2 regions of the Mesorhizobium sp. B2-1-8 genome follow, and region 1 is predicted to be linked to the other one. Evidence: predicted binding sites of a transcription regulator. Region 1 holds the regulator's gene; the other holds the start of a gene.
What was found. The regulator LexA, encoded in region 1, represses DNA repair genes until DNA is damaged. The targets are predictions, from matches to a motif close to TGTTCNNNNTGTGTTCNG.
Positions count from the first base shown of each region.

Region 1 (5,116 bases):
TAGGTCGGGTTGCCGTCCGAGCGCAGGATGATGAAATCGTCGAGATCCTTGTTGGGGAAGCGCACCTCGCCCTGGACCCGGTCCTGCACCACTGTCTCGCCCTCGGTCGGTGCCTTGATGCGGATGGCGCCCTTGACGCCGGCGGGAGCCTCCGACGGGACGCGGTCACGCCAGTGGCCGTTATAGCGAGGCGGCAGGCCCTTGGCGCGGGCTGCCTCGCGCATCGCCTCGAGCTCGGCAGAAGTCTCGTAGCTGTAATAGGCCTTGCCCAGGCGCACCAGTTCCTCGGCGACCTCCCGGTGACGCGGCGCGCGCTCGAATTGGGAGACCGCGTCACCGTCCCATGACAGGCCGAGCCAGGTCAGTCCGTCCAGAATGGCTGATGTGGCCGCCTCGGTCGAGCGCTCGCGATCGGTGTCCTCGATACGCAACAGCATCGTGCCGCCGGTGTGCTTGGCATAGAGCCAATTGAACAGCGCCGTGCGTGCGCCGCCGATGTGCAGATAGCCGGTCGGCGAGGGGGCAAAACGGGTGATGACCTTGTCGGGCATGAAACTCTCGGAGAACGTCTGAAGCTGGGTGCGGAGTGCGCGGACTTTCGCGCGTCGCGCGTTCATGTAGCATAGGGTGTCGAGGGCGCAAGGGGCAGACCCGATGACTGGACGAGGCCGGGGCTCGGATCGGGGCGAGGGCGCCATTGTCGGCGTCAGCGAGCGGTCCCTGTTTGCGACGCCTCCGGCGATCCCACTGCCATCGCCGCTCGTGGCTGCGCCGGCAACCCAGCCGCCGCAGGCGGACAGCCCGACGCCAACTCCGTCTCCCGCCGCGCGCAGGATTGTGCGCGTGCGCCGGCAAATCGGCCTGATAGCCTTGCCTCGCCTGCGTCACGGCGTGACCAAGGCGGCGGAGTTGGAACTCGACCGGGGCATCGCCTTCCTGCTGGTGCCGGTCTGCCTGGCTGTCGGGGCGATCGGCTACTTTTCGCTGGCGTCCGAGCCCGATTTTGCAAAGCTCGTCGCGGCCGTGATGCTGGCAGCGATCTGTGCCTTCGTCTCCCGCTCTTGGCCGAAAACCCATCTGTGTTTCATGGCAGTGCTGTTGTGTGTGCTTGGCCTGCTCGCGGCGAAGGTCGAAACATGGCGAGCCGGAACCCGGATGCTGGGCTCGGAAATCTCGACGCAGTTGACCGGCCGCGTGGTCTCGCTCGAAGAAATGGAGACCGGCCGCATCCGGCTGACCATGGACGTGATTTCGACGGCCCGCCCGAAACTGCGCTATGCGCCGGAAAGGGTCCGGCTTTCTGCACGCAAGATACCGCCGGAAATGACCGCCGGCTCGCTTGTCACAGGTTATGCCAAACTGCTGCCGCCGACCGGTCCGGTGCGGCCGGACAGCTACGACTTCTCCTTCGACAGCTATTTCGCCGGCATCGGCGGCAGCGGCTTCTTTCTCGGCAATCCAACCGTTGTCTCCGCCGACGACGGTGAGATGCCGCTGCCGGCACGCCTTTTTTCTGGCATCGAAAATGCCCGCGAAGCCATCGCCGACCATATCAGGGGCAGCATTGGCGGCGCCGAAGGCGAGATCGCGGCGGCGCTGATCGTCGGCGTGCGCGCCGGGATTCCCGATGAAATCAACGAAGCGATGCGGCGTACCGGCATCTATCACATCATCTCCATTTCGGGACTGCATATGGCGCTGGTGGCCGGCACCATCATGGGCCTGTTGCGCGGCGTCTTCGCGCTGTTTCCAGGCTTTTCCGCGCGCCGGCCGGTGAAGAAATATGCGGCGGCCGCCGCACTTTTCTCGATCGCCGCCTATCTCGTCATTTCCGGCGTCGTCGTTGCGGCCGAGCGCAGCTTCATCATGCTGGCGGTGATGCTGGTCGCCGTCTTGTTCGATCGCGCGGCACTGACCATGCGCAATCTGGCGATCTCGGCGATCGCCGTCATCCTGGTTTCCCCGCACGAGGTCGTCGGCCCGAGCTTCCAGATGTCGTTCGCGGCAACCGCGGCCTTGGTCGGCGCCTATGCCGGCTGGGCCGACCACCATGCGGGAAAGACGAGGCCACCGCCGCCAAAGCGATCCCTGCCCGGGTTCCTGACGCGAAAGTTCCTCTTGGCGACAGGTGGATTGGCAATGACATCCATCATCGCCGGCAGCGCAACGGCGCTGTTTGCCATCTGGCATTTCCAGCGGGTGTCGCCGCTCAGCCTGTTCGCCAATCTGGCCGTCATGCCGATCGTATCGGTTGTGATGTTCCTGGCTGTCGCCAGCGCGTTGCTGATGCCGTTCGGGTTGGATTGGCCGGCTCTCTACCTCATGGGCAAGGGCCTGACGGCGATGATCGCCGTATCGGCGTGGATATCGGAGCGCTCTCCGATCGATGGGGTCGGGCTGATCTCGCAGCAATCCGTGCTGCTGGTCACCGTCGCGCTGGTCATCGCGACGATGGCGACGACCTGGCTGCGGCTTGCCGCGCTGCCGTTCGCGCTTGCCGGCCTGTTGACTGTGTCGCACACGCGCACGCCCGACGTGCTGATCTCGGAAGACGCGCGGCTGGTCGCAATGCCAATCGGCAATGGCGAACTGGCCGTCAACCGGGAACGTCCGAACGAATTCGCAGCCGAAAACTGGAAACGCGCCCTGATCTCCGAAACAATCGTTAAACCGGAAATGTTCGACAAGACGGACGGGCAATTCGATATCGCCGCTCCCACCGACCTGCCGCAGGGATCGCCGTTCTATTGCCGTGAAGGCCTGTGTCTTGCCAGGCACCCCTCCGGCGCGATCATCGCCTATGTCGAGGATCGCAAGAACACCTGGAAGGCCTGCGCCTTCGCCGACCTGATCGTCGTCAATGACGCGACCGCCTATGACGCCTGCCACAATCCGCTGGTTCTCGTTGTCACGAAACGGCAACTGGCCCGCAAGGGGAGTGCCGCCGTCTTCTTCGATCCCCAGTCGGCCACGAGCCCGGCTGCGATCGAATTCGCCGTCGACGGACCATACCGGCCCTGGCACGAGCAGCGAAAATTCTCACGCGAGGCGAGGGGGCTGCCGCCCTATAAAAAGCCTGACAAACCCGATGGCAAACCGGTTCAGTAGCGTCTTATCAGCCCGACCAGTTTGCCCTGCACCTTGACCCTGTCTGGCCCGAAGATGCGTGTTTCGTAGGCTGGATTGGCGGCTTCGAGCGCGATCGAAGCGCCCTTGCGGCGAAACCGCTTCAGCGTTGCTTCCTCCTCATCGACCAGCGCCACGATGATTTCGCCCGGACTTGCCGTATCGGCATTGCGGATGATGACCGTGTCGCCGTCGAAGATACCGGCCTCGATCATCGAGTCGCCCTTGACCTCCAGCGCATAGTGCTCGCCGCCCATGATCATGTCCGGCGGCACCGAAATCGAATGCGTCTGATGCTGGATGGCATCGATCGGCACACCGGCGGCGATACGGCCCATGACCGGGATGGACACGGCTGAAACCGCATCGTCGTCGTTACCGGCCGCGGGCAGGCGAGAAGGCGCCGCCGCCGGCCTGATCTGGCGGCCGAGACCGCCTTGGCCAAGGCTGCCCTGGATGACGCTTGGCGAGAACTTCTTCGCCGCATTGAGGCCCGGCGCGATCGAGTCCGGCAGCCGCAGCACTTCCAGCGCGCGCGCCCGGTTGGGCAGCCGGCGAATGAAGCCGCGTTCCTCCAACGCCGTGATCAGGCGATGGATCCCCGACTTGGAGGCAAGATCGAGCGCTTCCTTCATCTCGTCGAAAGAGGGCGGTATCCCGCTTTCCTTGAGCCGTTCGTGGATGAACATCAGCAGTTCATGTTGCTTGCGTGTCAGCATGGCGGCCCCCAAGGCAGTGAACGAAGGTCTGAACCAGAATCGAAAAACAAACCCAGAACAAACACTATCTGTTCCAGTTGTGTTCCGCAACCGTTTAAAGTTTAATGAATTTGTTAAGGCGTCTGAAGTTTTTTGCCCGCGACAGCGGACGGCAATCGACCCTTTCCGCTGTCGGCAAGGACATTGAAATCGTTTTGGTTAATGGGCTGTGGCCCATCCTCCGCCGAGGCTTGGCATCAGTCTTTTTGAGGGCTTTTCCGGGGATGGATCGTAAAAATTATGGATCCATTATTCGCGGAACGAAACGAAACCAAAACGCCAACGATTGTAGCTTCGGGGTAGCGACGGATCCAGGCGTCCGGCCGGCTCCGATCAAGTGCGTGCGAACAGGCGTCGCGGAAGCGCTGAAGTCATCCGGCGACAGCTTTCAAGCTGCCGGCGCGGGCGGCGTACTCGGTCGCGCCGCTGTCTTCGCTGTGGACATAGACATGCAGGGTGTAGCCGATATGCGCAGTCATCAGCGCCTTGGCCCGCTCGACGTCACGATCGAGTGCCGCTTCCATGATCGCGGTATGGTGTTCGATCGCAATCGCTTCACGCAGTGCCTCCATCGCCTCTTCATAGCCATCCTTGAGGCCAGCCGCGGCCCGCAATGTCGGCGCCAGACCAAGAAAACGATGATGCCGGCGCAGCTGATCCGAGATTGTCGAGCGGAAACGCAGCAGCCAATCGCATGTGGCGGCGCTCAGCAGCGCCGCATGGAAAGCCTCGTGGTTCTCGTCCCATTTGTCGACGGCCGCATCCGAGGGATCGTCGACCGCGGTCTTGCAGCGGGAGAGCCGGTAGTGGGCGGTGACGACAGCATCCTCCCACTCCTTGCTGCCTTTCTCCATCGATTCGAGGAATAGGGGGATCTCGACCACCATCCTGGCGCGCGCCAGGTCCTCCAGTTCGGCCCGCGATACCGGAGCCACGGTAAAGCCGCGATTGCTGATGGCGGTGACAAGGCGTTCGGCCTCGAGCCGCGACAAGGCTTCTCGCAACGGCGTCCAGCCAACGCCATAGGTACCGCGCAGCGCACTCAGCTTGAGCGGGGCGCCGGGCATTAGGCGCGTGGTCAGGATATCGCGCCGCAACAGCTGATAGGCTGCCTCCGTCTTTGTGGAGCTGGTTTGATCCTGCATCGCGGTCCATCCGTCGTCTGGCAGTGAAAAATTATATATGATGTCGGGGCGTGGCAAGAATTATATATAATATTTGACACGGGCCGG
Region 1 is NZ_CP083952.1:3,943,647-3,948,762, forward strand. It holds gene gltX (glutamate--tRNA ligase) at 1-551, opposite strand, end outside; gene FJ970_RS19290 (ComEC/Rec2 family competence protein) at 655-3,108, shown strand; gene lexA (transcriptional repressor LexA) at 3,102-3,845, opposite strand; gene FJ970_RS19300 (GntR family transcriptional regulator) at 4,256-5,029, opposite strand.

Region 2 (5,116 bases), 980 kb from region 1:
GCGTAGCCGTCACCACCTTTTTCCATCAGGTCGCGGGCGCGGGCGACGAACTCGTCGATGTAGAACTGATAGTTGGTGAACAACACGAAGTTCTGGAAATGCTGCGGGCTGGTTGCGGTGTAATGCGTCATGCGGTGCAGTGAATAATCGATGCGCTGCGCCGTGAACGGCGCCAGCGGCCGGGGCTCGCCGAAGGCGGCCTCGAACGTACCGTTGGCGATCTGGTCGTCGGTGCCGTCGAGGTCCGGCACGTCGAACAGGTCGCGGATCGGCCGCTCGATACGTTCGGCAGCGGCGCCGTCGACATAGGTGCCTTCCAGGAAAGCAAAATGCAGCGGGATCGGCGTGGTCGATTCAGAGACCGTCACCGACACCCCGTGATTGCGCATGATCAGCCGAAGTTGCTCGGTGAGATAGGCTTCGAACAGGATCGGCTGGGTGACCGTGGTAGCGAAATGACCTGGTGTCGGCATGTGGCCATAGGCCTGGCGCGAGTCGACCTGGGTGAACGAACTCGTGGTGACGCCGATCTGAGGATAGAAGGCCCGGTAACGTTTGCTGCTGTCGCCGCCCGCGGCAAGTGCCGCAAAGGAGTCGCGCAGGAACTTGGTGTTGCGGTCGTAGAGCACCTCGAGCGCGGCAACGGCCTTTTTGGCGTTGTCGAAGCTTTGCCGGCCAAAAGGCTCGGGCATGACAACCGATTCGATGGCTTGGGGGTAGATTCGCTTTTCCATGGCTCAATATAGAGACTTGGACGGGCGGTTGGGAGGGGGCTCGCCGCCGAAGGCGCTCAAAGCGCCATTTTTTCTTTATCCGCGCTGCAGGCTGACCAGCAGCACGAACCCGACGCCGGACTTTCTGAGCGCCGGCGCCTCGATCGTCGAGCCGGCATCGGCGCGCATCATCGGCACTGCCAGGACCGGAGCGGCCAGGAGCATCAGGATAAGCGCCGCCCGCGGCAGCAGCCGGAGGATCCTGGAGAGATTGGCGGCGATGCGGTTCATGATGTCTGTGCTTTTCTTTTCGAGGTTCTCTGTTTCAGTGGCGAAGGTTGGTCGGGCAGGCGAGGCGGCACATTCTGGTGGCTTCGTCCCACGAGCGGGGGGAACGGCCCGCTTCGGCGACGAGGATGGCGAAGAACATTCCAAACAGGCTCATCAGCAGGCAGACGATGGTGAAGCGGCGAGCAAGCATTGGGTCCGTGTCTCCTTCAACACGCCGGAGAATGCGCTGACGCCTCTGAACCGGCCCTGATGCCGGCGTTCATCTGCGGTTCAAATTGATTGACGGGATATTGGCTGGCTTGCCGGCTACCCGAATGCCGATCGAGCGCCACTGCCTGCGCCTCGATAAAACGAAAACGGGGCCCGCCAGGCCCCGTTTTGAGATCACAAGGGGATTGACGATCAGAGCTTGTGCCAGATCTGGCTCTTGCAGATCAGTCCGCCGAGCACGCAACCGCTCATCTTGAGCGAGGCACCCGATAATGTCGCCTTGCCGGAATAGGTCTTGTCGTTTGCCGGATCGGTGATGTTGCCGGTATATTTGTTATCGCCGGCTGCCGTGAGCGAGCCGATGGTCTTGCCGGCATATTTACCGGACTTGAGCGTGATGGAAAATGAACCGCCGCCTGAAATGGCCGCGGTGTCGCCCGCCTGCGTTTTCCAGTTGCCCTCGATCGGATCGGCCCATGCCGCGCCGCCCAGCATCAAAGTGGCCGCCAGGGCCAGGCTCACTTTTCGAAACATGTCTTCCTCCCTTTGGATAGCCGGCCGGATGCTCGGCCTCGCCGGTCTGCCGCTTACGCAAACGTAAGCTAATTCAGCTTCCGTCAAAACAAAAGCGGTGCCGCGACGGAAGACTTCGGCATTTTGAAAGCGCCTGAATTCGCCTGGTCGGCGCGGAAATGAAAACGATCGGCGCGTCGCGTTTGTTTCCCGTGGTTAGCGGAGTGTTGATTGCGGCCCCAAAAATTTTCGTCAAATTTGACGAAAACCAGCCGAATTGCTGGCTTCGTATCCTTAACGAATTTCCGCGTTTACCTCTTGTTTTAGCTTTGTTTTCCTCAAATTAAGCACGCCATTTAACGACGGGTTCAAGCCTGCGCGGCATTCTCGAAAGCATCGAAAGAGCGGCCCGGACAAGACAAACGGAGGCAGCTCTCGGGAGCCAGACAGGGGACTAAAATGGCACGTTTTGAAATGCTTGAAGCAGGCTTCGGCGCCATGGGGGCAACTGCCCAGGCCGACATTCTTTTCGAACTGGGCATGATGTATGCGACCGGTCGCGATTGCGAGACCGACGTCGTTGCCGCCCACAAATGGTTCAACATCGCCGCCATCAAGGGTTCGGCCCGCGCCGCGGAGTTGCGCTCGGAACTGTCGGCGGCGATGTCGAAGGTCGAGATCGCCAAGGCCCTGCGCGAAGCCCGCGAATGGATGACCATGCACTGAGATCCGTCAGGCGGGGACGCTCCGGCCAAGACCGCTGAAAGACGGTCGGGCCAACAGGGAGAAGGCTGCGCAGATAGCGAGGCCACAGGCCATCAATAAAGAGAATGCGGCAGGCCGACAGGTCCAAGCCGCGCGACGGACCATGATCCCGAAAAGTGGAATCGGGGTTTCGGCAAGATCATGGCCAACAGGAAGACGGGGAAGGTGGGTTGGGTTCACAGCGCGGGGGCGCCGGGGAAACAGCCTGACAGGCAAAAAAGCCACGACCAGCCGAAACAAGGCTGGCGTGGCTTTTTGCGTGGATGAGGCCGCGCAGGCCCAATCGAGCGGCGGCAATGCGCCTAGACAGGCCCTATGAAGGATGAAATTGTCCCGCTTCTCTGGAAGAAGCGCGGCCGGGCGGCCGCGCGTGAGTGGAGGAGTTCTATTGTCATGAAAAAAATGAGGATTTTGAGCGCGGCCATTTTCGGCCTGATGATGAGTGGGCCGGTCGCATTCGCCGACGACATCACCGTCTCGGTGGTCGGCCCGATGACCGGACAGCTCGCGACCATCGGCGATCAGTTCAAGCAAGGCGCACAGGCCGCGGCCGATGCCATCAACGCCGCGGGCGGCGTCAACGGCTCGATGATCAAGCTCGACATTGAGGACGACCAGTGCGATCCCAAGCAAGCCGTGTCGGTCGCCAACCGCATCGTTGCCAACGGCGTCAAGTTCATCGACGGCCATGCCTGCTCGGGTTCGAGCATTCCGGCCTCGGCGGTCTATGCCGAAGCCGGGGCGCTGATGATGAGCCCGGCGTCCTCGAACCCGGTGCTGACCGATGCGGCGGCCAAGAACGGCTGGTCGACGATCATGCGTCTTTATACGCGTGACGACGCGCAGGGCGCCTTCATCGGTCCGTGGATCGCCAAGAAGTATGCCGGCAAGAATGTCGTGATCCTGCACGACAAGAGCGCCTACGGTCAGGGCGTGGCGGACGCCGTCAGGGCGACCATGAACGCTGGCGGCCTCAAGGAAGTCTACTATGATGCCATCAACCCCGGCGAGAAGGACTATTCGGCACTTGTCACCAAGCTGAAGGATCTCAAGGCCGATGTCGTCTATTTCGGTGGCTACCATCCTGAGGCCGGCCTGATCCTGCGTCAGGCTGCGGAGCAGAACCTGAAGTTCCAGCTGATCATGCCGGATTCGATCGCCTCGCCGGAGTTCTGGCAGGTTGCCGGCCCGGCCGGCGAGGGAACCATGTTCGTGTTCCCGTCGGATCCGCAGGCTAAGCCGGAAGCCAAGGCGGCCGTCGAGAAGATCAAGGCCGGCGGCTTCGTCCCGGAAGGCTTCACGCTGTTCTCCTACGCCGTGGTCCAGGCTTTCGCCGAAGGCATCAAGCGTGCCGGCAGCGACGATCCGGCCAAGGTTGCCGAAGCGTTGAAGAACGGCACGCCGATCAGCACCGTTGTCGGCGACGTCACCTTCGACGAGAAGGGCGACCTCAAGAATGCCAGCTACGACATCAACCAGTGGCACAACGGCAAATACGCACCGATCGCGCAGTAACCGCTCTGGCGATCAGATAATCTAAGGAACTGGCCGGGTTCGTCCCGGCCATTTCTGTTTGCGGCTCGCGATGCGCTCCTTCTATCCTATCGGCCGGTTGCGGTGGTCGATGCGCCCTGTTCCTCGACGAACCGCACCAGCACCGTGCCGTCGTTGACCTGTGACCCTTCCCCGGCGATCTCGGCAATCACCCCGTCATGCGGGGCGGCGATGGTGTGCTCCATCTTCATCGCCTCGAGGATCAGCAGAATTTGCCCTTTGATCACAGCGTCGCCTTTCGCCACGCGCACAAGCTTGACGAGACCTGGCATCGGCGCGCGCAGGCTGCCGGAGGCGGCAGCCGCATCATCGCTCCTCGCCAGGGAATCCGGCACGGTGAAAGTATAGCCGACGGCGCCTTCGTACACCGTGATGTGGCCAGGCCAGCGGGCAAGGCGGGGAACGGCGCGAAGGTCATGCGAATTGATGCTGTCGTAAGGCGCATCGAGCGCCACCTGAAAGCGTCCGTCCGGCCGCATTGAAACCTTTGCCTGAATTGCCTCGTCGCCGAACTTCAGCCGCATGCGCCGCACCAGGGCCTGAAAATGCGCATAGCCGGCAAGCGACGACCACGGATCGTCCGACCATGGCAATGCTCCGGCACCCGAGGCCGCCAGGGCGGCGGCCGAGATGATTTCGCCGGTCGGCGGCGCTATAGCCGTCAGCGCTTCCTGGTGCCGGCCGATCAGGCCGGTATCGACGTCGCCTGCTGCAAAATCCGGATCGGCGGCAAGAGCGGCAAGAAAAGCGGTGTTGACGGTGGACCCGGCAATCTCCGTTTGCGCGAGCGCTGCGCGGAGCGCTTCCAGCGCCGCCTGTCTGTCCCCGGCATGGACGACCAGCTTCGCGATCATGGGGTCGTAATAGGGCGAGATGGCATCGCCGGCCCGCACGCCGGTCTCGATGCGCATCGCCGCACCTTCGGGGGCGACGCCCGGAAATTTCAAATGGTGCAGCGTGCCCGTCGCCGGCAGAAACCCCTTGGCCGCGTCCTCGGCATAGATGCGCGCTTCGAAAGCATGGCCGGAAAGCGCGATCTCGCTTTGTGTCTTCGGCAGTTTTTCGCCGCT
Region 2 is NZ_CP083952.1:4,928,477-4,933,592, reverse strand. It holds gene FJ970_RS24350 (AMP nucleosidase) at 1-692, opposite strand, end outside; gene FJ970_RS24345 (hypothetical protein) at 810-1,004, opposite strand; gene FJ970_RS24340 (hypothetical protein) at 1,039-1,194, opposite strand; gene FJ970_RS24335 (DUF2147 domain-containing protein) at 1,407-1,748, opposite strand; gene FJ970_RS24330 (sel1 repeat family protein) at 2,187-2,453, shown strand; gene FJ970_RS24325 (branched-chain amino acid ABC transporter substrate-binding protein) at 2,886-4,007, shown strand; gene FJ970_RS24320 (acetyl/propionyl/methylcrotonyl-CoA carboxylase subunit alpha) at 4,094-5,116, opposite strand, start outside.
Region 2: FJ970_RS24330 (sel1 repeat family protein) is a predicted target of LexA. The motif match lies at 2,047-2,064, and genes of this name have one in related genera.